DNA from 4 places in the Beduini sp. genome. Region 1 is predicted to be linked to each of the others. Evidence: a T-box and tRNA genes for the amino acid it is inferred to sense, from the RefSeq annotation. Region 1 holds a T-box; the other regions hold tRNA genes.

The links. The T-box of region 1 lies ahead of leuS (leucine--tRNA ligase). A T-box ahead of a tRNA ligase gene usually reads a tRNA of that ligase, here a tRNA-Leu.
Region 2: it has a tRNA-Leu gene. The T-box ahead of leuS (leucine--tRNA ligase) is inferred to sense a tRNA for this amino acid. The anticodon was not compared.
Region 3: it has a tRNA-Leu gene. The T-box ahead of leuS (leucine--tRNA ligase) is inferred to sense a tRNA for this amino acid. The anticodon was not compared.
Region 4: it has a tRNA-Leu gene. The T-box ahead of leuS (leucine--tRNA ligase) is inferred to sense a tRNA for this amino acid. The anticodon was not compared.

The regions. Positions count from the first base shown of each region.
Region 1 covers NZ_JBKTEM010000011.1:73,704-81,343, forward strand. The annotation lists gene rpsD (30S ribosomal protein S4) at 1-449, shown strand, start outside; gene ACLRVU_RS12745 (hypothetical protein) at 510-1,307, opposite strand; gene leuS (leucine--tRNA ligase) at 2,021-4,417, opposite strand; T-box leader at 4,450-4,650, opposite strand; gene ACLRVU_RS12755 (ATP-binding cassette domain-containing protein) at 4,724-6,571, opposite strand; gene ACLRVU_RS12760 (ATP-binding cassette domain-containing protein) at 6,565-7,640, opposite strand, start outside.
Region 2 covers NZ_JBKTEM010000002.1:262,810-270,449, reverse strand. The annotation lists gene ACLRVU_RS05065 (glycoside hydrolase family 3 protein) at 1-1,099, opposite strand, end outside; gene ACLRVU_RS05060 (PTS sugar transporter subunit IIC) at 1,226-2,563, opposite strand; tRNA gene ACLRVU_RS05055 (tRNA-Leu) at 2,814-2,897, shown strand; gene ACLRVU_RS05050 (ABC transporter permease) at 3,091-4,011, shown strand; gene ACLRVU_RS05045 (iron chelate uptake ABC transporter family permease subunit) at 4,008-4,976, shown strand; gene ACLRVU_RS05040 (ABC transporter ATP-binding protein) at 4,973-5,731, shown strand; gene ACLRVU_RS05035 (siderophore ABC transporter substrate-binding protein) at 5,742-6,677, shown strand; gene ACLRVU_RS05030 (ROK family protein) at 6,712-7,640, opposite strand, start outside.
Region 3 covers NZ_JBKTEM010000001.1:731,631-739,270, reverse strand. The annotation lists rRNA gene rrf (5S ribosomal RNA) at 49-157, shown strand; gene ptsP (phosphoenolpyruvate--protein phosphotransferase) at 397-2,103, opposite strand; gene nagB (glucosamine-6-phosphate deaminase) at 2,258-2,989, shown strand; tRNA gene ACLRVU_RS03740 (tRNA-Leu) at 3,061-3,147, opposite strand; gene metA (homoserine O-acetyltransferase MetA) at 3,275-4,216, shown strand; gene pepV (dipeptidase PepV) at 4,240-5,607, opposite strand; gene ACLRVU_RS03725 (Tex family protein) at 5,735-7,640, shown strand, end outside.
Region 4 covers NZ_JBKTEM010000001.1:19,235-26,874, forward strand. The annotation lists gene ACLRVU_RS00110 (EAL domain-containing protein) at 1-1,770, shown strand, start outside; gene ACLRVU_RS00115 (hypothetical protein) at 1,796-2,449, opposite strand; gene ACLRVU_RS00120 (SPFH domain-containing protein) at 2,464-3,591, opposite strand; tRNA gene ACLRVU_RS00125 (tRNA-Leu) at 3,847-3,933, shown strand; gene ACLRVU_RS00130 (hypothetical protein) at 4,225-4,701, shown strand; gene ACLRVU_RS00135 (hypothetical protein) at 4,799-5,032, shown strand; gene lepB (signal peptidase I) at 5,149-5,706, shown strand; gene ACLRVU_RS00145 (HAD family hydrolase) at 5,736-6,503, opposite strand; gene ACLRVU_RS00150 (AraC family transcriptional regulator) at 6,594-7,451, opposite strand; gene ACLRVU_RS00155 (phosphatase PAP2 family protein) at 7,502-7,640, opposite strand, start outside.

The sequences.
Region 1 (7,640 bases):
AACAGAAAGTAAGAAATATGTATGGAATGAACGAAAAACAATTCCGTAACACATTCTTTAGAGCAAGTAAAATGTCTGGGGTTAAAGGGACTAACTTCTTCTGCTTATTAGAATCAAGATTAGATAACTTAACTTATAGATTAGGTTTAGCAACTACTCGTAGAGCAGCTAGACAATTAGTTAACCATGGTCATATCTTAGTTAACGGTAAAAAAGCAAACATCCCTTCTTACCAAGTAAAGGTTGGAGATGTTATCTCTGTTAAAGAATCTTCTAAAAACCTAGCAGTGATTAAAGCTGCTGTAGAAGCAACTACACATATCCCTGGATTTGTTGAATTTGATGCAGATAAATTAGAAGGTAAATATGTAAGATTACCTGAAAGATCTGAATTAAACCAAGAAATCAATGAATCATTAATCGTTGAATACTACAACAGATTGGGTTAATCGAAACGGTCATGATGACCGTTTTTTATTTTCCTTAATTTTAGTATACAAAAAAGCAGCCTAGGCTGCTTTTTCCAGTTCCACATAAATTGCAACATGATCCGATACACGATCCCCTTCTAAGAAAAAGCGTTTCGCATCAATTGCCCGATAATCATTTGTATTGGTAAAGACATAATCTAGCCTTAATTTTTCGGCATGTCTGAATTCAATTCCGCTGGGATTAATAAAAGTATAATCATTCATCCCTTCCGGATTTGCCTGCAGATACTGATCAATATACGCCTGTGATACCACCATGTCATAATATCGCGTATTGTAATCATTACTGAAATCTCCGCTGATTACCGTGAAAACATCAGGCTCTTCTTTAATCCATTGATCAAGCTGCTGAAATTGGTATTCAAACGGTTCATATTCATCATCCCCCCACCCTAAGTGGACAGAATATACATTAATTTTTTGATCGTGATCCCATAATGTGATCTTCATTACTTTACGACTTTTATAACTGAAAGTATCTGCGGTTTTAGAAATATAGCGGCACTCCACTTTTTCAATCGGACAACGGGTAATAATGCCTATTCCTTCTTCATAGATCGTAAAGCCAAAATGAGAGAAATCCCATGCATAATGATACGTATCTTTTGCTTTTTCATTCACCATATCACAAATAATCTTCAATGCGTTATCTTCACGAATATGATCATGTGCATAAGGTGTATTAATTCTTTGCGATGCTTCTGAAAAGCACATAGCATCAATCTCTTCATCGATGATTTTATCGGCAATTCGACGAAACTTTTCTTCCTGATTATCTTCCTGATAAGAATTTAGATTTAAAGCCATGATTTTCATAACAGCATTCCCCCGTTTAAAAACATTAGATAGTAGTTTATTAAAATATTGATATTTTTTGACCATAATAAAGTTCTGTAATACAGTATAGCACACTATTTAGGGGTATTCTAGTCTCATTGGCGCTTTTATTCACAACAAATCAGAGTAAGCGCTTTATAATTTAACATTTTTTATCATTCGCTAAGAAGAGCTAAATGTCTAACTGAATGTGACAATAATTGTCTCTTTTATAAAAGATAACACAAAAATAAATCCTACCCCTATTTAAATTATATTCAAGAAATAAGTTGAAGTATTCGTGCTTTATTTATAAGTTATAAAAAAATAAAAAGAAGGAAATTTAAAGACCATCAATCCTTGCTGTCGCAATTCTTATGGTCTTTTCTTTTTAACATACTACAATATTGACAAAATTATTTTCAATTTTGAAATCACACTGAAATAAAGGATTTTTCACTTTATTAAAACAATTACTATACCAGTTTCTACATTAATTCAAACAATAAGTTTTACAAAATCATAAAAATATATATAACAAAAGCAAGAAACCTGTAGTTCGCCGCTTCCCGTAAACAAAATATTTGGATTATGGCACTTCCCTCGCCTTCTAACAATATATATAAAGTATAGTACAATTAAAAATCGCTATCACTTCTAAATATTTAAAAAAGCAAAAAAGATGTCAACATTTTTTTGACATCTCATTTTATTTATCTTATAACCACATTGACGATCTTATTTTTAACGACAATTACTTTCACAATATTCTTGCCTTCAATATGTGCTTTAACATTTTCCTGTGCCAATGCATCAGCTTTTACTTTTTCATCATCTTCATCTTTGGCAATGGTCATCTTCGCACGAAGCTTTCCATTTACTTGAATCGCAATTTCAACTTCATCATCAACCAACATCTTTTCATCATAAGTTGGCCAAGCTGCATAAGTTATAGATTCCGTATGTCCAAGCTTCTGCCACATTTCTTCACATATATGAGGAGCAATACATGAAAGCATCTTAATCAATGACTCAGCATATGGGCGATAAATAGTTTCTGATTTATAAGCTTCGTTAATAAAAATCATCATTTGACTAATTGCCGTATTAAATCCTAACGTATTATAGTCATCTGTCACTTTCTTTACGGTGCGATGATAAATTTTATCTAATGTACCGTCATTTTGATCTGAAAGTTTATCTTGTTCTATAAATAAACGATAAACACGATCCAGCCATTTTCTGGCTCCATCTAAACCATTCGTTGACCATGGCAAAGATGCCTCTAAAGGTCCCATGAACATTTCATAAAGTCTCAGTGCATCTGCTCCATGACTTTCAACAATATCATCCGGATTGATAACGTTTCCTTTTGATTTAGACATCTTCTCTCCATTATTTCCTAAAATCATTCCTTGGTGGAATAAACGCTGATATGGTTCTTTACTGTTCACGACACCACAGTCATAAAGCACCTTATGCCAGAAGCGAGAATAAAGTAAATGCAGTACCGCATGTTCCGCTCCGCCTACATATAAATCAACCGGCAGCCATTCATTGATGATTTTTGGATCACAAATTGCCTGATCATTATGAGGATCAATGTAACGGATATAATACCAGCATGATCCCGCCCATTGTGGCATCGTGTTTGTTTCACGACGGCATTTTTGACCATCAATTTCAACATATAACCAATTATCGCAATGTGCTAAAGGAGATTCCCCATCATCACTAGGTTTAAAATTATTAGTTGCAGGTAATTCAAGCGGCAATTCTTCTACCGGGACAGTGACCATCGTACCGTCAGGTTTATAAATAATAGGAATTGGTTCTCCCCAATAACGCTGTCTTGAAAACAGCCAGTCTCTTAATTTATAAGTAATTTTAGCTTCACCGCAGTGATTTTCATTTAACCATTCAATCATGGTTTTAATCCCATCTTCTTTGTTTAAACCATTTAAGAATTCTGAATTGATATGTACCCCATCTTCAGTATAAGCAGCTTCTTCAATATTTCCGCCTTCAAGCACCGGGATAATCTCAATTCCAAATTTTTTCGCAAATTCGTAATCACGTTCATCATGTGCCGGAACAGCCATGATTGCACCTGTTCCATAACTTGCTAATACATAATCTGCAATCCAGATTGGAATTTCTTTCCCGTTTACCGGATTGACCGCATAAGCACCTGTAAAAACCCCTGTTTTTTCTTTAGACAACTCAGTTCTTTCCAAATCTGACTTGCTGGCGATAGATTCTTTATAAGCGGCTACTGCTTCCCTTTGATTTACACTGCTAATTTCATCGACAAAAGGATGTTCCGGTGATAAAACACAATAGGTTGCACCAAACAAAGTATCCGGGCGTGTTGTAAATACAGTAAATTCTTTATTTGTTCCGGCAATTTTAAATTGTACATTTGCACCGCTTGATTTTCCAATCCAGTTGCGCTGCATCTGTTTTGTAGGCTCAGGCCAGTCTAAATCTTCAAGATCTTCCAATAGACGTTCTGCATATTTTGTAATACGCAATACCCATTGACGCATCGGTTTTCTGATTACCGGAAATCCGCCACGTTCTGACTTACCGTCGATAACTTCTTCATTCGCTAAAACTGCTTTCAATTCAGGACACCAATTCACCGGAATTTCATCAATATAAGCTAATCCCATATCATATAATTTAGTAAATATCCATTGTGTCCATTTATAATAGTCTTGATTAGATGTTGCAATTTCACGATCCCAATCATAAGAAAAACCTAATGATTTAATCTGAGTTCTAAACGTATTGATATTGTTTGTCGTAAATTCAGCCGGGTGATTTCCTGTGGTAATTGCAAATTGTTCTGCCGGCAATCCAAAAGAATCAAATCCCATTGGATGCAGCACATTAAATCCCTGCATTCTTTTCATTCTTGCGATAATGTCAGTCGCTGTATATCCTTCCGGATGCCCAACATGCAGCCCTTTCCCTGATGGATATGGAAACATATCCAATGCATAGTATTTGGGTTTGCTTAAATCAAATGTATCTGTTTTAAACGTTTTATTTTGTTCCCAATATTGTTGCCATTTTTTTTCAATCGTACTGTGATCAAAAGCCATTTTCTTTACCTCCTAAATAAAAAAAGCCATCCTCTAAGGACGACTTTGATCGCGATACCACCTTAGTTCACATCATCATGTGCACTCAATTCATTAACGCAGACTCACGTTATCTACTACTGATTCATAGATACATCTCACAGGCGAGTTCATTTTTTGATTTTATCGATTTTCACCAGCCATCGACTCTCTACTAAAACCGCAAAATTACTACTCCTGATCATAGATTTTAATTCTATTAAAGAATAGCATAACTGCTTCTTAAAATCAACAAAATTTATTATTGTCGCTATATTTAAGTGTAAATTAGTAGCCTTGGTCTTTTAAACAATCTATCAAACTGACTTTTGACAGTAAACACATCGGTAACCAACCGCTTAAAAGCCCCAGACTCCCCATCAAGACCACTACCCCCATTGACCACAACAAGGGAATAGCTTTAACCACCGTAAACCCCAAAGTTTTGATAAGCAGCTGACTCCCCTGGGATAAAAGCATCTGAACAAAAAGCACTCCGCCTACCCCGCCAGTCACACTTATGATTAAAATATCCAGTCCCTGCAAATATAGAATTTGTCGGCGAGAGGCCCCAATCATTCTAAACAGACCAATCTCCTTTATTTTTTCTGTTATATTCAAATAGACTGTCATTCCTAAAAGCAGAAAAATAGTAATCAGCATCACTCCTGTAATCCCATAAAGAAAATAACTGACCTTCTTTAAGATTACTGTGACCTGATCACTGATGTTCGCCCCTACCTCCTTATATTCATATTTTGGAAACTGATTTCGATAAAATGTAAGCAGTTCATCAATTTCCCCATCACTATACAACATTAAATAGTCCCCAGTTACACTTGGAAGATCAAATAAGCTTTCAATAATTTTCAATTCATCCAGGCTATTTCTATAAATAGTGTCCATTCCTGTATATTCATCAACCACGCCCACCACTTGGAAACCAAATCTTTTTTCTTGATCAGCATATTGATAATGTCCGTAGACTGTTTTTTCACTTAAAGTTTCTCCGAACAGTCGTTCATATGTATTTTTGGAAAGCATGATCTCGCTTTCTTTTTGGGGCAGTCTTCCAAAAAGGAGCCGCAATTCATCATGTGCACATCGTGTATTATCACCAATAAAAAGAATCTCTCCACTATCTTTACTGATACCAAAAAAATCGATATAAGGAAGATTCAAATATGCCCCTTGTATGTGTTCATTCGCTTCCATCAGTGCTGTGGCATCTTGAATATCCAGCCAATGACGATCTGTAAATTTAAGACTGATACACTGCTGAGGGAAAATCTTTTTAATTTCTTTGAAAGTTTCCTGTTTTAACCCATAACTGACAACCAAAGTCAGCATTAAGCAGATCGTACCAAACATGACCGCAAAAACAGATAACAAATGCCGCTCTTTTTGACTTTTAAAACTTTCTTTCAACAACTGATAATAATCTAGGATAATCCGTCTTTTTCTTTTTTTCTTCATCGGCGACAAACGATAGGGCGAAGAAATATTGGTTTGATCCAGCTGCCCATCATGCAGATATAAAATATGATTACAGTATTGACTTAGCAGGTTAATATCATGACTGACGATAATCACAATTGCCTTTTGCGCATATTCTTTTAAAAGTTCTATCATATTGACCGCATTTTCCTGATCCAGCGCACTTGTCGGTTCATCACACAATATAATCGCCGGATCTTTTTTCAGACCACGCACAAGAGATAAACGCTGCTGCTGTCCGCCGGACAGCTGTCCACAGCACTTTACTTTTATTCCATTCATATTTAATTTCTTTAAAAGTTGTTTTTCTTCCACCACACTTTGCCGATGAGAAAAATAAGAATATAAATTGAGATTATTTTTCACTGACCATTTCGATAACAAAGCAACCTGCTGATATAAAGTGCAGACATAATGCAATCGATACTGCTGTCGATCCTTTTTAATATTTATCCCATTAAACTTAACAATACCCTGATAATCTTCTTCCAGTCCCCCTATTATATTCAATAAAGTGGTCTTTCCTGCTCCGCTTTGCCCATGAATACCAATAAGTGCCGGACCTTCTATTTTTAAATTGACTTTATTTAATATACATTGATCACGATATTTCTTAGTAACATTCACAAGCTCTAGCATAAATCACCCTCCCGTAAAATTTGTCCCGCATCTTTTTTAAAGATTCTTAGCAATGATATTGAGATGGCTAATCCATTTACTATTATCAGCATCACCAAAATCGCAATATAAACAAACATCGGCAGCTTTAACCCAGTAAAAAATGTCTGATCATAAGGGATGATAAGTAAATTTGATAAGGAAGGATCAATCCATTTGGGCAGACAACGATTCAACAATAAAATAATACTGCCACCAAAGAAGCTGCCTGCAAATAAAGTGATAAAGCTAATTAACGTACCTTCATATAAATAAAGCTTCCCGATTTGCCAACGCGAAATTCCATATACTCGAAGCATCGTGATTTCTTTTCGCTTCTGCAAAAAAGAAGCATAATGCAATAAATAACTCATCAGGATATTCATTGTCATCGTAATAAAAAGGAAGATTCCTAACACAGTGTTAATCATCGAAACAAGTGTCTCAATATTTGTTTCGAATTCATAAAAATCATTCCTCATTGTATAGTTTGTCTGCTGACTTCTCGTATCAATCGCCTTTTTTACTTGGGTATAATCTTCAAAGATTATGGTGATGGCTTTTTCTTCATACCATTGAATATCATTTTCAAGTAAAGAAGAAAAATAAACATTTTTATAAGATAGCGGATCTAATGCATAGCCGCATACGATAAATTGCTCTTCTTTTCCGTTAAGCAGATAATAAACCGTTTCGCCAATGACATTCTTTAATGTCGGATCAATTTCTTTAGCTAAGTCAAAAGATAGGATTATTTCTTCCCTAGCTTTTGGACTCTCTCCTTCAAATTGCACCTTGGTTATATCAGGTACGATTTGAAAATGAATATCCTTATTTTCATTTTCCAAATTAAGTACCGCTCGTTTTCGAGCAACCGTCTGTACGCCTTCCCATTTTTCAATCGACTGTATATCTTCCTGCGTTACTGTTTGATTGGGATCAGCATTTTTATAAACTGTAAGTTCATTTTGTGTAACAGAATAAGATTGCAGTTTCATCAAATAACGAGATGTCCCGCCGGATAATGAAAAAATAAGCATCATGATAGCAA
Region 2 (7,640 bases), on a different contig from region 1:
TCGCCTGCATCCCCCCCTGATTAAAAAGTGCTTGCGGTGACAAAAACGGAGTATCACGAAAATAACGGCTCACACGGTTAACAGTTCCTCCCTCTTCATCTGTTCCAATAAGCAAAGGAATCTTGCTTGCCAACTGATAGGAAGCAATATTCTGTGTTACTTCTTCTACTGTCTTATTTTCAAAGTCCCGCCCAAAAAGAATATAGCCCCCGATCTGATATTCTTCAACAAAGGCTGTTTGATCTTCTTTGGGACAGCGTGCCATAAACATCTGTCCGATCTTCTCTTGGGCACTCATCTGATTCATCAAGGCAATAATCGGATCAAGATACCCCAAATCCACTTTGGTTACATCAATAAATTGGATGGTCACATCTTGCACCCCTTCATGAGTATCATTGATTTTTCCATGATAGGTTACTTTAGCGTCATACCCCGCAATCACATTATCCCCTCGTACATTCATGCGGCTAAATAAATATTCACTGCCGTCACCCGCTCTGATTGCGATAGAATCCTCAGTTGCCTCCATAATTGTTCCCTCATAATAGTGATCCACTTCTTTTATTTCCATGGTTACCAAAACAACATTTTGTATAAGCTGATTCGGGTTTAAAGTTCCTCGATAGGTCACAGTAATTTGGTTTTCTGCAATAATCTGTCCTCCGCTGATTTTATCTTCTGCTGTTTTAAAGCCATAAGTTCTTTCTTCACTAGATAAGAAGACAACGTCTGCATCTTTAGATTCAATAATACCTTGAATCGTATGAGTGGGTAATGTAATCGTCGCTTTTATCAGCTTTGCCTTTTGTACAGTATCCTTGTTTTCTTTTAAATGTCCTTTGTAAGTCAATTCAATATCGCCATTGACCTCAACCGGATCTCCTTCAAATACTGTCTTTTCCCGATTAAATATATAAATATGCTGATCGTTATTCATAATTGTTACGGTTTGTTCACTAACTGCTTTGATTGTTCCGTGCATAGTCTTTTCCTTATTTAAAACAGGTATCATAACTGCAAATACAGCCGCAATAATAATCAGTAAAAGAAATAAGACTCTTATTATTTTATTGTTTTTACGCGCATGTTTTTTCATTGGTATCACCTTCATTTTTATTCTAGCATAGAATAAATGCGATCCTTTGTATTATTTAGTAAATAGTAGTTTATGTATGTAAAAAATCTCCCAATGCACTTGGGAGATCATGACGATAGCTTTTAATTAATCTGCGTTTTGTTTATTTGACATCATAACAAACGGTGTCCATAACAATACTAAGAAGACGATTCCGATTGCCTGATAGATAGTCGCTCTGAATCCTCCGCCGGTAACCAAGAACCCGCTTAATAAAGGTGGTGTTACCCAAGGAATAGACAGACATCCACGTTCAATGATATTGAAGTCCATTAATAAGTAAGTTGTGATAGATAAAACAACCGGACCTAAGATAAATGGAAGCATATAGATAGGGTTCATAACGATTGGTAAACCAAAGATGATAGGTTCATTGATTTCGAATAACCCCGGTGCGATTGAGATACTGATGACTGTACGTTCTGCTTGTACTTTACTGAATAGTAAAGAAGCGATCAGTAACCCTAAAGTTGCCCCTGATCCACCCATTTTTGTGAATAAGTCAACTCCTGGCACAACATTAGGAATAGCTTGATGGTTTTCAAAAGCTGCTGTATTTTGCACTAACATCGGCGTAAAGATTGGTGTTGTCACCGCTCCTACTAAGTTTGCCCCATGTAATCCAAATACCCATAAGATATGTGTTAAGAATGATACTAATACGGCAGTCCCTAAAGTATCGGCAACACTGTTTAATGGTGCAGATACGAATTTTTGGATAATAGTCCATAAGTTCATTCCGGTAAATCTGTCAATATAAGTTCCAACTGCCACAATTAAAATAACAGTTAAGATAGCCGGTACTAATACGGTGAATGATCCTGCTACTGCCGGTGGTACACCGTCTGGCAACGTAATTTTTAATTTATCATTTTTAGATAAACGAATGAATACTTCGGCTACAACGATTGTAAGAAGCATCCCAACGAACATTCCGTTAGAATCTAATTTTGCTCCAGCGATACCGCCGCTGGCAATATCATCTGTCAATACTTCTACATTTTTCGCATTTTCAGCCCAAGAATAAGAATTGTTTAAAGTCTGCACTGCTGGTGCTAACCCTAAATAGCAAGTAAGTGAAACAACTGAAGTGGCAATACCATCTCCGTTTAACCCTTTTGCCATTTGGTAACCTAATGTAACTACAAGTAATACAGCCATCATGTTGATTGACCCTTTGTTTACTGCTGACATTACATCAGAGATCCCTGTATTGTTGATAAAGTTTGTATATCCGTTATAGATAGACATAACATTCAATCCGTTTTCAGCGAATACCCCCTGAATGTTATTGATTAATACCGCAACCGCACCCACGATTGTTACCGGCATAATCACGACGAAAGCATCCCTAATTGCAACTAAGTGTCTTTGTGACCCGATTCTAGCTGCAAATGGGACGAACTTTTCTTCTAAGAATTTCATTGCTAGTTCCTCCTATTAAATTTTAACTATGCAAGTAATTGCATACTTAGAATACCGATTTATTTTGCGCATTATCCGTATTCCACCCTTATCGTCACCACTTATGATAACTAATGAAGAAAGCGTTGTCAATATTTTTTGTATTCACTTACATACAAAAATTCATCCTATTTATATTAAAATTTTATTCCTCATACGATTAATACTAGACGATTAAAAAAAATTGGTGTATGATGTAAAAGGAAATTATGCAGAAGTGGTGGAATGGCAGACACGCTGTCTTCAGGCGGCAGTGCGGCAACGCGTGGGAGTTCAAATCTCCTCTTCTGCACCATTTGAATGGAACGACGGATTATATCTGTCGTTTTTTTGTTGTTCATAATAAAAAATAAATAGTAAGTGATTTATTAAAATAGTTGACCAAAAAGTTAGTTTATGCTAACATGCCCTTAGTTAGCTTTGACTAACTCAGTAGGGGAGGAGATATTATTTTATTTCGTAAATATTACCGCAGCTTATATCTTATAATGCTTATTCTATTTGCTGTTTATTCTTTAAGCATCGGTGTGCAGGATTTCAGTTTTATCGCCCTGTTTAATGGCGAAAGCAGTCAGCTGACACTTGCGATTATCAGTCGTCTGCCACGTTTAGCGAGCATTTTATTGACCGGAGCAATGTTAAGTGTTGCCGGACTCATCATGCAAAGTATTACCAGTAATAAATTTGTTTCTCCTTCAACTGCGGGAACTATGGAATGGTGCCGTTTTGGAGTGATGATTGCAATGGTTCTGTTCAGTCAGGCAACTACCGGTCAAAAAGTTTTCATTGCCTTTATTATTGCTTTATTGGGAACAATGCTGTTTATGAAAATCTTGCAGAAGGTAAAGATCAAAGATACGGTAATGACACCGTTAATTGGGATGATGCTGGGCAGTGTTGTCAGCAGTGTTACTACCTTTGTCGCCTATCGATTAGACATTATTCAAAATATGTCATCATGGCTGCAAGGCAGCTTTGCCTTAATATTAAAAGGAAACTACGAACTGCTTTATTTAGGAATCCCCTGTCTGATTCTGTCGATGATTTATGCCAATCACTTTACAATAGCTGGAATGGGAGACAGTTTTGCCAAAAATCTTGGACTGCGCTATGAACATATCATTTTTATTGGTCTGAGTTTAGTCAGCATTATGACTTCGATTGTTGTAGTGAATGTAGGAAGTATTGCATTTATCGGTTTAATTATTCCCAACCTGCTTTCAATGTTTAAAGGTGATAACGTTAAGAAGAACGTCATCGACTGTGCCCTATGGGGAGCTGGTTTTGTGTTGATCTGTGACATATTCAGCCGAGTGATTATTTTTCCTTATGAACTGCCAATCAGCGTCGTCGTCAGTGTTATCGGCAGTATCCTCTTTTTATTCTTGATTAGGAGGAAGAAAAGATGATGATAAATGCTTTATCCAAACAAAAGAAAATCATATTTCTTACTGTTATTTTATTTATAGGGATTTGTCTGCTTTATCTTTTACCTCAATTAAATGCTTCTAACTGGCAATATTTCCTATCAAAAAGAGGCACTAAGGTTTTAGCGATTCTATTAACCGGCTTTTGTATTGGTGTTTCATCTTTATCTTTTCAAACGATTACCAATAATAAGCTGATTACGCCCAATGTAATGGGATTGGAATCTCTTTACATGTTTATTCAAACATTTATTATCTTTATTTGGGGAAGCAAAGAACTATCGATGATGACAAACTACAGTCAATTCTTCCTATCCATCGGATTGATGATGATCGCTTCGTGGGGATTATTTAATCTTGTCTTTAAAAAAGAAAATCAAGATATTTATCGATTGGTATTAACAGGAATGGTCTTAGGCAGTCTCTTTGGCGGATTATCTTCATTTATGCAGGTTCTGTTGGATCCAAATGAATTTACTATCCTGCAAGGAAAGATGTTTGCCTCATTTAATAATGTAAATGTTTCTTTGCTTGGCATCAGCTGTCTGCTGATCTTGCCTTGTGCCTATATTTTACTTAAAGACCGTCATGCCTTGAATGTATTATCATTAGGCAGAAGTTCTTCTATTAATCTAGGTGTCAATTACTATCGTTTAGTCAAAAGACAGCTGATGCTGAGTGCTGTACTGATTTCAATTTCTACGGCATTAGTAGGCCCCATTACCTTTTTAGGTATCTTAGTTGTCTCTTTGACTAGAAAGTTACTAAATACTTATCGTCATCAGGAAATGATGATCGAAGTGACAATACTTAGCGGTACATTCTTATTAGCTGCCACTTATTTAGTCGAACGTGTCTTTTCATTTAATACGACTGTCAGTGTTATTATTAATTTTATCGGCGGAGTATATTTTATCTATTTAATTATAAAGGAGCGTCAAAAATGATAGAAGTAAAACAAGTGACTAAAACCTATGATCAATTTCCTGTACTTAATGAAATTGATGTCTGTCTGCCAGAAGAAAAGATCATTGCCTTTATTGGCAGCAACGGAACCGGAAAATCTACACTTCTCTCAATTATCGGGAGAACGTTAGAGAAAAATGGCGGTCACGTCTATATTGATGAGATCGAGCTATCCTTATGGAAAAGTCAGGAATTGGCAAAACACCTTTCGATACTTCAGCAGGCACAGCAGTCGATTGTCCGTTTAAGAGTTGAGGAATTAGTAGGATTTGGACGTTTTCCTCACAGTCAGGGAAGATTAAGTCAAGAAGATCATCAGCATATTGATCGAGCTATCGCCTATTTGGAGCTTGATCATTTAAGAACACGCTATTTAGATGAACTAAGCGGCGGACAAAGACAGCTTGCTTATATTGCAATGGTATTAGCACAGGATAGTCATTATATTTTCCTAGATGAACCCCTTAACAATTTAGATATGAAGCATGCGACACAGATCATGAAAGTATTGCGCAAATTAGTCGACGAGCTGCATAAAACCGTTTTAGTCGTCATTCACGATATTAATTTTGTTTCTTACTACAGCGATCACATCATTGCCTTAAAGAAAGGAAAGATCATCGCTCAGGGAAGTACGGATGAAATTATTCGTCCGGAAGTATTAAAAGAGATTTATGATATAGAAATGACCATCAAAGAGATTGATGGCAAAAGATTTTGTTTATATTTTGAATAGGAGCCTAACAATGAAAAAACATATAAAAAAAATATTAACGTGTACCTTCGCCTTATTTATGGCATTCGTATTAGCCGGATGTCAAAGTACTCCTGAAAAAAACACATCGGAACAAAGCATGACCATTGAACACCTTAAAGGAACAGCTGTAATCAAAGGAGAAGTAAATAAAGCAGCAGTCTTTGATTTTGGTTTCTTAGATACCATGAAAGTGATGGGAATCGACACCGAATTGGCATTGCCAGTAAGCAGTCTGCCGGATTATTTATCTGAATATAAGAACGCAGTAAATGCAGGTGGTATCAAGGAACCGGATTTAGAAGCCTTATATACATTTGGGCCGGATGTCATTATTATCTCCGGCAGACAAAGTGATTATTATGATGAATTAAGCAAGATTGCCCCAACCGTTTATGTTGAAGTAAATGCAAAAACATATTTAGAAGACGTTAAAAAGAATACTGAAATTGCCGCAGAAATCTTTAATGCTGAAGATGCTGCAAATAAAGCAATCCAAGATTTAGAAGCACAGGTTGAAGAAGCGAAAACAACAGTCGGTTCAACCGATCAAAAAGCTTTAATCCTTCTGACAAACGATGGAAATATTTCAGCCTATGGAGCCGGATCTCGCTTCGGTTTAATTCATGACCTTTTAGGAATTCCAACAGCGGATTCAACAATCACTGTGTCTACTCATGGACAGAGTGTCAACTATGAATATATCGCTAAAATCAATCCGGATATTCTTTACATTGTCGACCGTACACAGGTCGTAGGGGGAACCACAACAACCAACACAACCTTGGATAATGATTTGGTTAAACAAACGAAAGCTTATCAAAACCAGCAGATCATTAATTTAACCCCGGATTACTGGTACTTATCAAGCGGTGGCTTGCTATCTGTTTCTGAAATGATTAAAGAAGCGACTGCTCCCTTTAAATAAACAAAAATCAGGCGTTGTTTTATTGCCTGATTTTTTATATAATTTTTTTCTTTAATAAAGAAAGGGTTAATTGTATGATACCATTTAAAATCTGATCTTCCTTGCTTTCAATCAGAACTAAGCGTGGGAGATGAGCTTTAGGAATATAGCGTTCCATCTTCAAAGCAATATAGTCTAAGTCTTTTTGCTGATAACCACTGATGCCAATAATCGCCGGATTGATAATTGCTGCTATGGAAGTACATATTTTAACTAAAAGATCTACCTGCTGTTTCACACTGAGATCAAAGACTTGGCGCATTCCCTCTTCTGGATAATACATAATTTCCCCCGCAAAATTGCTTGCTCCTTTTAATAACTGCCCATTAGCATAGATGCCTGCCCCTAGTCCACGATCGATCAAGACGATGCCTTTATCCGCTTCTTTTGGAACCAAAACGGCGTAACCTAAGACCGCCAGATTCAAATCGTTTTCAATGACGGTTGGCACCTTGAATAAGGATTGCAAACGTTTTGGCAAGTTGCCAAGTTCAAAGACATAATCATTGGCGTTATGAATATGATCATCTTCAAGAATCCCGGCAATGCTGATACCAATCGCCTTAATATTGGGATAATCTTTAAACAGGATCTCCACCTGTGCCTCGACTTTATCGTCATGATACTCTTTTTCTTCTGTAATCAAGGAATGAACTACATTTCCAGACAAGTCCACAATACGATAATCCATTTTAACGTAATCTTCTTCCTGCACAGTAATGATCGTTAAAACCAATTCATGCTGTTCATTGATATAAAAGCGTTTTGCTCGGCGTCCCCCCGTCGATTCGCAATCAATGACATTTTTTATTTCCCCACTATTCATCAAAATTTTAAGTATGTTTGTACATGATGCCAATGAAAGCTCAGTGGCAGTACAAATCTCATTTTTAGTTAACCCATTGTTTTTTAATAGAGCGCTCC
Region 3 (7,640 bases), on a different contig from region 1:
GAAGAAACTTATTATCCAGTTTTGAGTGAGAGCTCAGAGAGAAAAGAATCCGGTGATGATGGGGATATGGACACACCTGTAACCATCTCGAACACAGAAGTTAAGCATATCAACGGCGAAGATAGTGAGGGATCGCGAAAATAGCAGATTGCCGGGTAAGAGAAGAGAGGAGGGTTTCCTCCTTTTTTTGTGTTGAAGTATAAAGAAAGGGAGATGTAGTCATAGGAAAAACTAAATATAAGATAAGAATAGGATCTATATGTGCTACTTGCCTGTATAGAGAACGTGGGACATAGGAAATAAATGAATAGAGATTCCTATATACTTAATTAAGGTATATAAAGGAAAAAGAGCATAAAAAAACATAACCTCAACTGTGGTTATGTTTTCGTTTTATTAAAGTTCAGTAGCACCTTTTACTAATTCTACAACTTCTTCCATTGTTCCTTTTTGAAGTGCTTCATTAGCTAATTTTTCCATTTCAACTTTAGAAAGGCTTCTGATTAATTTTCTTTGTCCAAGTACAGATGTAGCAGACATTGAGAATTCATCAAGTCCTAATCCTAATAATAAAGGAGCGGCCATAGCTTCACCAGCCATTTCACCACACATACCAACCCATTTTCCTTCTTTGTGAGCGGCATCAATTACATTTTTAACTAAACGTAAGATTGATGGATTAAATGGTTGATATAAATAAGAGATTGAAGATGACATTCTGTCAGCAGCGAAAGTATATTGGATCAAGTCATTTGTTCCGATTGAGAAGAAATCAACTTCTTTAGCGAACTGATCAGCTAATACTGCAGCAGCAGGAATTTCAATCATGATACCTACTTGGATATTAGGTGAAATAGCAACACCTTCGTTTGTTAATTTTTCTTTTTCTTCTAATAATAAAGCTTTAGCTTGTCTGAATTCTTGCAGAGTAGCAATCATTGGGAACATGATTCTTAAATCTCCATAAACTGAAGCTCTCAGTAAGGCTCTTAATTGAGTTCTGAAGATATCTTCTCTTTGGAAGCATAGACGAATTGCACGAACACCTAAGAATGGATTCATTTCTTTTGGTAAGTCGATAGCAGCAATTTCTTTATCTCCACCAATATCTAATGTTCTTACAACAACAGGACCATTGATTCCTTCAAGAACAGCTTTGTAAGCATTGAATTGTTCTTCTTCAGTAGGAAGTTCAGCTGATTCCATGTATAAGAATTCGGTTCTGTAAAGTCCAACACCTTCTCCGCCGTTTTCCAAAACACCTTCAATATCTTTTGGTGAACCAATGTTTGCCACTAATTCAACATGATGTCCATCAGTAGTCACTGTTTTTTCATCTTTTAATTTCTTTAACTCTTCACGATAAGCAACATAGTCATCACGTTTCTTTTCATAAGTAGCGATCTCATCATCATTAGGGTTAATGATCACTAAACCTTCACTACCATCCAAGATAATCATATCGTTGTCATTAACTTCAGAAGTAATCGTCTTACAAGCAACAACAGCTGGGATTTCTAAACTTCTTGCCATGATTGCTGAGTGAGAAGTTCTACCTCCGATGTTTGTAGCAAATCCTCTAACTAGATTTTTATTTAATTGAGCTGTATCAGATGGAGTCAAGTCGTCTGCGATAATAACAACTTCTTCATCGATCAAAGCAGGGTTAGGTAACTGTTTACCTAATAAAGCGGCTAATAAACGACGAGAAACGTCTTTAATGTCAGCAGCTCTTTCTCTGAAATAATCATCATCCATTGATTCAAACATAGCGATAAACGTATTAGCTACTTCATCAAGAGCAGCGGCAGCGTTGATCTTTTCGTTTTTGATCTTGTCTTCAACTTGAGATTTCATTTCTGGATCACTCAATACTAATGCATGAGCATCAAATACTGCCGCTTCCTCTGCAGATAAGTTTTTAGAAGCAGCTTCTTTGATCATTTCTAAATCCTTTGCTGTTTTAGCCATTGCTTCTTCATAGCAAGCAATTTCTTTTTCCACATCTTCAATTGTTGTTTTTGTAACTGTTAAGTCTGGCATTACTAGTTTATAAGCTTTTGCGATTGCAATTCCACTAGATGCAGCTATACCTTTTATCATGTGTAAAACACCTCCATATATGTTACTATTGTACCTTAAAATGGCTAAAAAATAAAGAGATTATGTGTATTTATTTAAACGTTTACATTTTTTTAACTAGCACTTGAAATTTTCTGTAAAAATGTTATCCTTTTTATGTGATAGGAGGGATTGTATGAAAGTAATTAAAGTAAAAGATTACGAGGAAGCATCACAAAAAGCGTTTGAAATTTTTAGAGATCAGGTTAAAGAAAAACCGGATTCAATTTTAGGATTGGCAACAGGATCTACACCGATCAGAATGTATGAATTATTAGCAGAAGATCATAAGGTGAACGGGACATCTTATAAAAATGTTCATACGTTTAACTTAGATGAATATTATGGGTTGGCACCAACTCATCCACAAAGTTATTATTATTTCATGACTGAACATTTGTTTAAATTCTTGGATATTGATTTAAATAATGTTAATGTACCAAAAGGAAATCAAGATATTCAGGCAGAATGTGACCGTTATAATGCCATGTTGGCAGAAAATCAAATTGATCTTCAATTATTGGGGATCGGTTCTAACGGGCATATTGGGTTCAATGAACCTGGGACATCATTTGACTCAGTGACACACTATATTGAATTAGATGAATCTACTCGTAAAGATAATGCGCGTTTATTCTTTGATGGTATCTTAGAAGATGTGCCGACACATGCTGTGACAATGGGAATTAAAAATATTATGGAAGCTAAACGTGTTGTTTTAATCGCTTGTGGTGATAATAAGGCAACTGCTATTAAAGGATTGGTGGAAGATGAACCAACAACTTCTTTACCAGCTTCAATCTTGAGCACACATCCTGATTTTACATTAATCATTGATGAAGGTGCTGCAAGTAAATTAGATAAATAAGAAGAATCGCAAGATTCTTTTTTTATTTATACAAACAAAAAAAGAAGCTAAAGGCTTCTTAAATCGTATATTGGTGCAACTGACAAGACTTGAACTTGCACGAACGAATGTTCATAAGTCCCTCAAACTTACGTGTATACCAATTCCACCACAGTTGCAATACATAAAATTTATATCATATTCTTATAAAATATGCAATGTTTTTAAGTCAAGTTGATTGATTTTTTATTGAATTGACTAGGGGTTAATGATATAGTTACTTTAGCTAAAAGAAAGGATGATACGATGCCTATTAGAATACCTGATGCCTTACCGGCTAAAAAAATACTGGAAAGTGAAAACATCTTTGTTATGCCGACTTCCAGAGCGGATTCACAGCATATCCGTCCTTTAAAACTTATTGTTTTGAATATTATGCCGACAAAAATAGTGACTGAGACACAATTGCTGCGCATGCTGTCAAATACGCCGCTGCAGATTGATGTAGACTGGATTCATATGAAGAGTCATGAATCAAAAAACACCTCTCAGGAGCATTTATTAGCCTTTTATCATACGTTTGATGAAATTAAGGAAAATAAGTATGATGGTATGATTATTACAGGTGCTCCGGTGGAAAAACTCTCTTTTGAAGAAGTTGATTATTGGGAAGAGTTTACTCAAATTTTGGAGTGGTCTAAAACCAATGTATTCAGCACTTTTTATATCTGTTGGGCAGCTCAGGCGGCACTTCATTACTTTTATGGCATCAATAAGTATCGCTTAGATAAAAAACTGTCGGGAGTATATGACCATGAAACGAATGTTAAAAAGATGAAACGTAAAATCCTGCGTGGATTTGATTTTCAGTTTTATGCACCCCATTCACGCTATACGACTTTATTAGAAAAAGATATCCTAAAATTTGATGATTTAGATATCTTGGCTTCTTCAAAGGAAGCAGGACCTTACTTAATCGGTTCTGTTAACGGTTCAAGATTTTTTGTGACCGGACACCCCGAATATGATCCGGAAACCTTACATAATGAATATGTCCGTGATGTCAATAAAGGATTGAATCCTGATATTCCTATGAATTATTATAAAGATAATGACTGTCATAAAACAATTCAGGTAAAATGGCGTTCTCATGCTTATTTACTTTTTAGTAACTGGCTGAACTATTATGTTTATCAGCAAACCCCATACGATCTGAATATGGTCGGAGATAAATCACATATGAAATAAAAGAAGGCGCATCTGCGCCTTTTCTATTTGATTAAATTATATAATGCATTGGCATAAATCAAAACTGCCAATTTTAGTTCGTCAATGTCCACAAATTCATTGTTTTGGTGGATTTGGTTATCGGTACCGGGGAATTCCGGTCCAAAAGCGACACAGTTTGGCATTGTCTTGGCATATGTGCCTCCGCCAATGGCTTGTGGTTTAGCTTCTTGGTCACCTGTACAGTCCACATAAGCCTGATGCAGTCCCTGAATCAATTCTGAATTAGGATCAACAAACAAATGAGAGCCAATGTGATGCTCTTCATTAAATCCGTAAGGATCAATAGCCTGATGCATACATACCAGCATTTTATCGCTGTCTAATTCATGAGGACAACGCAGGTCTAAATAAATATTAAGCTTGGAATTTTCATAATGCACAATACCTACACTTAATGTTAATGGTCCCATCTGACCGGTGAAGCCAAATCCCAGCTTTTTGGCGTAGTAATCATCTGTAAAGTATTTTGCGATAAAATCAACGACCGGATTTGAAATAATGGTATTTAAAAATTCTGAAAGTAAGACAACTGCGTTACGTCCTAAATGCGGTAAAGATGCGTGGCTTGATTTTCCGGTCAATTCAATTGTCGTTGTCGCAACGTCTGATTGAATCGTACCCGTCAATTGTTTATCACTTAAAAATTGCTGGAAAGCCTGTTCATACTGTTGTTTTGTTCCTTTTAAAACGGCTGTGGCTTTTTCAGGAACAATGTTGACAACACTGCCGGCATGAAGAGAAATTAATACATCTTCTTGAACGTGTCCGCTGATATGAAATTGAACGCCTTTTTTTTCACCATAAACAACTGGGAAGTTGGCATCAGGAGTAAATCCCATATTTGGGAAAGGTTCTTTTGTAAAATAGTATTTCATACATTTTGATCCGGATTCTTCATTGCAACCAAAAATAATACGCATCTTTTTACGTGTTTCTAACCCACTTTTTTCAATGATCTTAGCGGCATAGTAAGCAGCAAGCAACGGTCCTTTGTCATCGCTGGTTCCACGGCCAAAATATTTATTGCCGACCTGAGTCAATTCAAATGGAGGAGTTGCCCATCCGCTTTCATTCACCGGCACAACATCCAGATGTCCTAATACGGCTACGACTTCATCACCGCTGCCAATATCGATATGACCGGCGTAGCCATCGACATCCTTGGTTGCATAACCGTCACGCTGACCGATTGCCAGCATCTTATCTAGGACGTCTCGGTTTGCTTTTCCAAATGGCTGATTTTCCCTCGCTGTTGTTTCATCAAGAACAGAGTTTACTGAAACTAAATCAGCCATATCTTTGATTAATTGATCGAACTGATCATCAATCGCTTTTTTAAAATCTATCATATTATCACCTCTTGATGATTATTGTATCATAAATTAAATGAAAATATTAAAAAAGTTTGAAGATGTCAAGACTTGTATTCAGGATAAGAGAATGCTATGATTTTAAGGCAAGAAAGGAAGTTGTGAAATGGATAAACAAGTCATAGAACAAGTTGCAAAAACATTAGAGATCACGAAAAATCAGGTTGAAAAAGTATTGACTTTACTAGAAGAAGGAAATACTGTTCCTTTTATTGCGCGTTATCGTAAAGAGGTAACCGGTGCATTAAATGAAGATCAGATCAGAGAAATTGAAAAAATATATGAGTATGGCATCAGTTTAAATAAGCGTAAGGAAGATATCATTCGTTTGATTGATGAAAAGGGAATGCTGGATGAAACATTGAAGGCAGATATCCTAAAATGTGAAAAGCTAAGTGAATTAGAAGATATTTATCGCCCTTTCAAAGAAAAAAAGAAGACCCGTGCGATTATGGCGAAGGCAAATGGCTTGGAGCCGTTAAGTCAGTGGCTGTTATCTTTGCCTAAAAGCGGGGATGTGATGGCAGAGGCAAAGAAGTATATAAATGAAAATGTTGTGGATGAGCAGGCGGCTATCGATGGCGCTAAAGATATCATTGCAGAAAATATGGCAGATCAAGTCAAATATCGTAAATATGTAAAGGATATGTTGTATAAGACAGGTGTCATTATAACCAAAGAAAAGAAAAAACATACCGATGAAAACAAAACGTATGAAATGTATTATCAATTCAGTGAACGGTTAAAATACATTGTTCCTCACCGTATTTTAGCAATTAACCGTGCAGAAAATGAAAAAGTTATCAGTGTCTCATTTGATTATGATAAGGAACGTTTTTTAGATTATATTCTTTATGGATTTATCCGCAATAAGGAAACAATCGCAAAAGAAGTGATTAAAGAAGCTATTGAAGATGGATTTAAACGCTTGTTGTATCCTTCGATCGAAAGAGAAATTCGTAGTGAGCTGACTGAAAAGGCAGAATTGCAGGCATTAGAAGTATTCTCAATCAATTTAGAAAAATTATTAATGCAGCCGCCGTTAAAAGATAAAACGATCTTAGGTGTCGATCCGGCTTTTAGAACGGGATGCAAACTGGCAGTTATTGATCCAACCGGAAAGGTATTGACGATTGATAAGATTTACCCGACTTTGCCAAAAGCAGATTATTCTCATGATATACGCAAAGTCGTAAAACTGGTAAAACAGTATCAAGTTGAAGTAATTGCGATTGGAAATGGGACAGCCAGCCGTGAAACAGAGGCTTTTATCGCCAAAGTAATCAAAGAAGAAAATCTGAATGTGGCTTATGTTATTGTGTCGGAAGCAGGGGCTTCTGTATACAGTGCCAGCAAAGTGGCAAAAGAAGAATTTCCTGATTATCAGGTAGAGGAACGTTCAGCGGTTTCTATTGCCAGAAGGCTTCAGGATCCTTTGGCAGAATTGGTGAAAATCGAACCAAAGGCAATCAGTGTCGGACAGTATCAGCATGATATGAATCAAAAGCGTTTAGGGGAGCAGTTGGAGTTTGTCGTTACAAAATCTGTAAACCAAGTAGGCGTTAATATTAATACGGCTTCGCCTTCCTTACTGCAATATGTTTCCGGATGCTCAGCGACAATCGCTAAAAATATTGTCACCTATCGTGAAAAAATCGGTCGTTTTAATGATCGCAAGCAGATTCAGGAAGTGCCTAAATTAGGTCCAAAATCCTACATGCAGGCGATTGGCTTTCTGCGTATTTTAGATGGAATCAATCCACTGGATCAGACCGCTATTCACCCGGAAAGCTATGAAGCTACGCAGCGTTTGCTGAACGATTTAGGATTCACGGTTCAGCAGATCGGAACTAAGGAATTAAATGACTGTTTAAAGCAGCTGGATCTTAATGAGTTAGCTGATAAACTAAAGATTGATATGTATACATTGGAAGATATTATTGATTGTTTGAAAAGCCCATTGAGAACACCGAGGGATCATTATCAAAGTGCTATCTTAAAAAAAGATATTT
Region 4 (7,640 bases), on a different contig from region 1:
GCCTATTACCATGTGTTCCCGCTTTGGCTGACATGGCTGATTACTACGATCTACTTTATATTTACCCCTTTAATGGGAGCGGTTTATTGCTTATATGCTGCAACCGTTATCTATCAAAATAAAGAACGTCTGATTCGTTTTATGAAGTTAAGCATGATTCCATCGATTCTCTACACTTTGCTAGTATTAACCAATCCTTTTAATAAGGGATTGTTTGATTTAAATTATCAATCTGGCTATGTGAAAGGACCATGGATCGCAATTACTTATATTCTTTTTTATGCTTATTGTTTAGGAGCATTGTTCGTTGCCTTTATGGAAAAAGATAAGGTGGAAAAGAATGTTTTTAATATTTTATCTGCCTTTCCCATTATTGCCAGTGTAGTGATTGCGGTTCAGCAGATATTTCCAACCATTATTCTGACCGGTTCTGCCGCGACCTGTGCTTTACTGATCATTTATCTATATTTGCAAAATAAACAGATTTCAATGGATTATCTGACCGATATTCCCAACCAATTGGAGCTTTCCAATATGCTGGAGTATTTACTTAGTGAATATCCTAAACAGCACTTTAGTTTGTTCGTTATCTCTTTACGTGATTTCACACAAATCAATAGTGCATTTACGCACCAAGTAGGTGATGCCTTTTTAAAGACGATTGCCTGTTATCTGGCTTCTTTAGTCGGACAGCGGCATGTTTATCGTTTTAAAGGAGACGAGTTTGCGATATTGATTCGTCAGCCGCATGAAGTCATTAGTGTGATTTTAAAACAGATTCAAGAACGCATGCAAAAACCTTGGAGGGTTAAGGAGCATGAAGCGATTCTTTCCTATGTAATCGGAGCTGTTGATTATCCGGAGAGTACAACCGGAATTGAAAGTTTGATTAGTTCAGTTGAATATGCTGTTTCGGTAGCAAAAAAGAATTATAATGGTTATGTGTGCTACTGTGATCAGAATATGTTTGAGATGATTCAGCGCAAAAGAGAAATTGTCAAGATATTAAAAGAAAAGATTGCGAATCAAGATTTTGAAATGTATTATCAGCCTTTATACAGTGTAGCAACCCAACAGTTTGAATATGCCGAGTCATTAGTGCGCATCAATGACAGTCCGTTAGGACCGATATATCCTTCTGAATTTATTCCGATCGCAGAAGAAACCGGGTTGATTATTGAAATGACCTATATGATTTTAGATAAGGTGTGTAAATTTGCACGTATTTTATTAGATGAAGAGATTAATATTAAATGTATCCATGTTAACTTTTCAGCAATTCAGTTCCGCCAGCCTCAACTGGCACAGAAAGTCTGTGAGATTATTCATAAAAATAATATTCCTTTTTCAGTTATTAAGATTGAATTCACTGAGTCTACTTTAGCTGAAAATATGGATATCATTCATGACTTTGTCAGTGATATGGAAAAGATGGGAATTTATATGGGACTGGATGATTTTGGTGTAGGTTATTCAAATATTTCTACAGTGATACAGATTCCGTTTACGACGATTAAGTTGGATAAGAGTTTAGTGTGGGCAGTCAGCAAACAGGAAAAATCTGCCATTATGGTGAAAAATATGATTCGTACTTTTAAAGATCTTAATTTAACTGTTGTAGCCGAAGGTGTCGAAGATGATTTTCAAAATCAATTTATGATACGCAATGGAGTGGATCAGATTCAGGGGTATTATTATTCAAAACCGTTGCCAAAAGAAGAAATGATTCGTTTCATGAAAGAACATAATCAGAATATAAGAAAAGGCTAAACACGCTGAATGTTTAACCTTATTTTTATTTTAAAACTGTTCCGCAGTATTCACATACTTTTGGACTGCCGGCATAAATCTCGTTTTTAGCGCCGCAGCTTCGACAGATATAAGTTTCCATAACAGCAGATGTCTCTGTTTTTTGATCAACAGGTCGTTGAGTTAATATAATCTGATTTCTGGAATGGTCAATATATGCATTAGCCAAATAACCGTTATCAATCATATTTTGTAAGTCCACGGTCACCTGACTTGAAGATAATGACAGTGCAGAGGCAATTTTACTGATTTCGCTCAATTGATTATTGACGACTAAGTTGATATAACGTCTATATTTAATTGAATTCTTGTCAATCTTTCGCATTTTATTGAATAAAACAATTCCTCCTAATAAGAACATCGCTGAAATCAGAAGGTAAGGAATCATTTGTGCTCCAACAATTTGATGCTCGATTCCCAGATCATCTTTAGTTGTCATTTGACCGGTTAAGGTCATTGCCACAGCAATTGTGCCAAATCCCATCAGTATATAAGAAGCGATTTTTAATCCCTTGGAATGCTGAAAGGTTGCAGATTTGTCATTGTTGAAACGCCTGATCAATAAATAAATACCAATCGGCCAAAAGAAAATCAATGCAAACGTAATCACGCCCCATGAAGTGTTTTTTGTTTGTTTCATATTTTTACTTCCTTTTATAGTTTAGTCCCACATTCAGGACAGAATTTTGTATTTGGTTTCACCTTTATGCCACAATTAGGACATTTTTTATTCATTGGTTCACCACAGCTTGGACAGAAATTTGCTCCCTCTGGAACGGCTTCTTTGCAGTTTGGACATTCAACCTGTTTGGCAATTTGTACGTCAATTCCACACTCCGGACAGAATTTCGCGTCTTCACGGATCATCTGATGACATTTGGGACATTCTTTTTGCTTAGTGGTCACATCAATTTGACTGGTAATGCCGCTCATTTGCTGTCCCATAGGAACACCAAGACCAGCTCCTAGACCTAGACCTATACCAGCTCCCATCAATCCACCGCCGCTGTAGTCATTTTTTGCGGCTCCTTCTAATGTATCAAACGATCTTTCCTGCTGATAGCTGTAACCAATAATATCCATTTCCGCCCTTTTAGCTAAGGCATCTCTTAGTTTGATAACAGAGGGATCATCTTCCGGTACACTGACATCATTGACATTGAAATTAACGATCTTAATTCCGTATTCTGCCATTTCCGGACGAATCTTATCTAAAAGACAGTCAGAGATTTCTTCTAAATAAGCGCCAATCTCTAAAATTGGAACTTGTTCTTTAATTAGATAAGAAGAGATTGCATCTTTTACTTTAGTTAGGTAAATTCCTTTAAAATACTTTACAACAGATTCTTTATCAAAATAAGGAACCGTTCCCACCAATTTAGTCAGGAACGTTTTGGAATCTGAAATGGTAATCCCGAACTGCCCATAGGCTCTTACCGGGATCATGACATTATATTTAGGATCTTGCAGCTGAATAGGTGAAGGGGTTCCCCATTTTATATCTAAAACAACTGTTTTATTAATGAAATAAACTTCAGCGGTAAATGGTGAATTTCCGCCAAACGGAAGACCGATCAGCCCGGTAAGTAGCGGAATATTCTTAGTGTCTAAGACATGTCTCCCAGGTCCAAAGCGATCTAAAGCTCTCCCTTCTTTAAATAAAATTGCTTCTTGTGATTCATTGACAATTAATTGTGTCCATGTGCTTAACTCTTCATCCGGACACTTCCAAGCAAAAACATCAGGATCCCCATTATATTTGACAAAATCAATAATAGCCATCTTTATCCCTCCCAATTACTATAATAATTACAGTATATATTATACTGTATAAAGAAAAGATTTACTACTTTTTTTAAATTGCAAATGTCAAAAATTGTCACTAAAAGTGATAAAAGAAATGTTATTTCAATTAACTTATAAATAGAAACTTCATTCTATTACATGTATTCAGGATAATAAAAATATAAATTTTTAGAAAAAAGGATTGCATTTTTATTATTATAATTGTATAATCTACTAGCAACGTATTTGATTGCCCAAGTGGTGAAATTGGTAGACGCAACGGACTCAAAATCCGTCGGTAGCGATACTGTGCCGGTTCGAGTCCGGCCTTGGGCACCATTAGATAATGACGATCCGAGAGGATTGTTTTTTTTTTATTAGAAATAGTCTCTTTGATACTTCATACATGATGAAATTGCGAACCTAAGTGCGTAAGCTTTTTATCTAACAATATTTTATAAAAATTTATAATATTTATATTATTTTATCTTATAGATAAATATTGTTCAATAAATATAGAATATAAATAAATATAATGGTTAATTCTTTTGTTGTTCTATATTAAATAATAAATACTTACAGATGATGAGGAGGAGAGGCTTATGAAAAAAAAGGTTATGCTTAATTGTTTTGGGTTTAATACCAAGTGACTGCAGTGGGAATGGTGAAAAGAACGAATATCTTATTTATTCAAGCACTGGGAAGACTCAAATATTACGGCGTTCTTATTTAGCCGAAAATAATAAAATGATAGATCATACTATTATCGAAGAAATTGAGAAACGAGAAGATGTGGAGTTATTTCCTATTCATTATGGATATTATTCTTACTGGGGAGAAAGGGTGAATGATAATAGCTGGAAAATTGAAGCTGATAATGTGTTAGCCTTGGATAGTGAAACACCTAAAGCGGATGGAGAATCTTACTATTCAAATTATTATGCTATGGTGCCATACATAAAAGAAGAGACAGTTAAGGAGTTTGCAACACGTATTTTTAATGGTAAAATGGTGGATGAGGCGATTCCGGTTTATTTACCTGATCATTTTATAGAATTATTTCATTTAGATATAAGTGACGAGGAATATTCAAAACAAATTATATGAACAACCTCTACATTAATTCCGATATCTTCTAATGATCGAAAGTATAAAATGAAGGAGGTTCAATTGAAACTGCAGATTGTTGGTTTTGTGAACACTTATGGATATAGTACATCTAGTTATATTTATACATCAAATGATTTTTTTAAATCAGTTAGTAAATGAGCATAAAGAAACAGAACTTCCTAGCTTGAATTATATTGCTGTGATGAATGAATCGACAAGAAAGAAATTAGAGAAGAAATATCCGGATTTGGTTATTTTAAAAAGGACAAGCAGATCAGAAGGTTATGGCGGAAAAATAAGAGGACTATGTGAAGAAGGTTGTAATTAGGTACTGCGAGAGAGGAAGATTCAATATAATAAAGGATTTGTTATCTTTATTCTACCATCTGTCTTGATAATTATCTTAGGCGGCTATATAATAAAATAGAATAAAGGAGTCTTTCAATGGAAAAAAACAATTCAAAATCAAAAGAACTCATTAAAACCATTATAGAATTAGTTGCCGTAGCGGTTGTTACATCTTTGATATTCACAAAAGTGGTGAATCCCGTAATTGTGAATGGAAAATCGATGTATCCGACCTTAGATAATAATGATATTTCAATAATTAATGTTATTGGATTGAGTGAAGACAGTTTAGAACGTTTTGATGTCGTGGTATTGTATTCAACACAGCTGCAGGAGAAGATTGTTAAGCGATTGATCGGATTCCCTGGAGAAACGATTCAATTTAAAGATGATCGTCTTTATATTGATGGGGTTGAATATGAAGAAACTTATTTAGATAAGGAATATATGGAGGAAGCTAAGCTTAAATACAATAGTCCTTTGTTTACTGAAGACTTTGAGGTGACGGTGCCTGAAAATGAATATTTTGTGATGGGAGACAATCGTTTAGTCTCTGCGGATTCACGTGTTTTGGGAAGCTTTCCTTACGATAAGTTTATTGGTAAAGATGGTGTTATTTTATTTCCATTCAACCATGTTAAAACAATTAAATAAAAAAATAGGGATACAAAGGTATCTCTATTTTATCTTTCTAAGAAATCTGCAACGCACTGATAGACATGGTCAATATGGTGGGTTGCTTTTTGTTTGACTTCAATGGGAGACTGATGGAAAGTGTAGCTTTCATCTGCAATAGCAAACATAGGGATATCATTCCATGAATCCCCGACAGCAGCTAATTGATGGGATTTATTTGACTCATCCAAATTTGTTATAAAGTGAATAGCAAATGCTTTTGATATATTTTGTGGAACGATATCCACGTACCAGTTATTTTGGTGTACCTCACAGTTAGTAAAAGCTTCTGCTTTTTGGTAAAATGCCAAAATATCGGAAATATTTTTATTTTTAGATTCAACGCAGATATTAATAATCTTACTTAAATCCGGAATCTTTTTGGTATCCTCCTGCTTTTCTAACAGGTAAACTGTTTCTCCATCAAAAACACTGCATAATAAATCCGAATGGATATTTAAATGATGAAACAGTTTCAAACTTTGTTCGGAAATCTCTGACTTTAATGTCATTTGGAATATACAGCGGCGTTCAGAATCAAAAATTTGGGCACCGTTGCTTGTTATATAGTAGGTGTTAGGGAAATGGAGATTCAAACGATTGAATAGCTGAAATGTGCTTATTTTGTTTCTTCCTGTTGATATAATTAAAGTATGCTGCTTAGTAAATTGCTCTAATACCTGTTTATCTTCGTCTAAAATTGTCCGTTCTTGATCGCTTCCATTATTATGCTTCAAAAGTGTGCCATCAATATCACTGGCTAAATATTTTTTCATAATTTTCCTCCTTATATCTACTCACTATTTTAGATAAGAAAAGGAAGAATATCATTCCTATATTTAAGAAAATAATAGTCAATTTTTAATCTAATGTTCTTTATTAAGCGTACGAAACTGATTAGGTGATAGCTGATAGACGGTTTTAAATACTTTATTGAAAGATTTTACAGAGGAAAATCCACAGGCTTCAGATATTTGAATGATAGAAAGATCACTGTTAATCAGCAATGGAAGAGATTTATCGATTCGAATGCTGTTTAAATAAGTCAGAAAGGTCGTTCCGATATAATTTTGAAATAGAGAAGCAATATGCTGAGGTGTGTAGGCAAACTGCTGTGATAATCCATTTAAAGTTAACGCTTCATTATAGTGATCTTTAATATAATGACAGATATCTTGAATGAGAGCTTGATGCTTCAATGTGGAAATCTCGATGGAAGCATGCCGAATCTCTTTGAATTCGCGAACCAGCAGATAAGCTAATTCGAAGATTAAACTATAGATCTTTAGATGATAGCCTTCCTCTTTAAGTGAATAATGACTATAGATTTGAAATAATAATTCTTTTATTCTTTCAGGTTCAGTGATTCTTTTTTCTTTTTCCAACATCGTTTCATTTGCAATTCTAAAATGGGGATCATCACTGATATTGCTGATGAAGTCTTTAGAAATCTGTAAGACTAGAATTTCATTTTGGTCAGGGCAGGTCGTGGCATGGGGCTCCTGTGGGTTAATATAGAGATAATCATTCTTTTTTAAGTGATAGGTGGTTTCTTTAATTTTGATATCTAAACTGCCATGGACACAAAATAATAATTCTGCGTCACGATGGGTATGCAGTGGATAACCGATTGTGGATTTTTTACCATGAAAATAAAAAATGCGAAGGGGCAGGCGTTCATAGGGAACGATGATTTCTTTTAATAGTTCAATAGATGGCTGCATAACAAATTCCTTTCTATAAAAAACAAGCATGATTCATGCTTGGGATATATTTATAAAATAAACATCAGTATGCCTAATATAGTGCTAATCATAGCACCAGCAACAACGTCTTTAATAAAATGAACACCGGCAATGACTCTTGATACCCCGACATACAAAGCAATGATAAAGCAAAGCAAACCAAGTGGG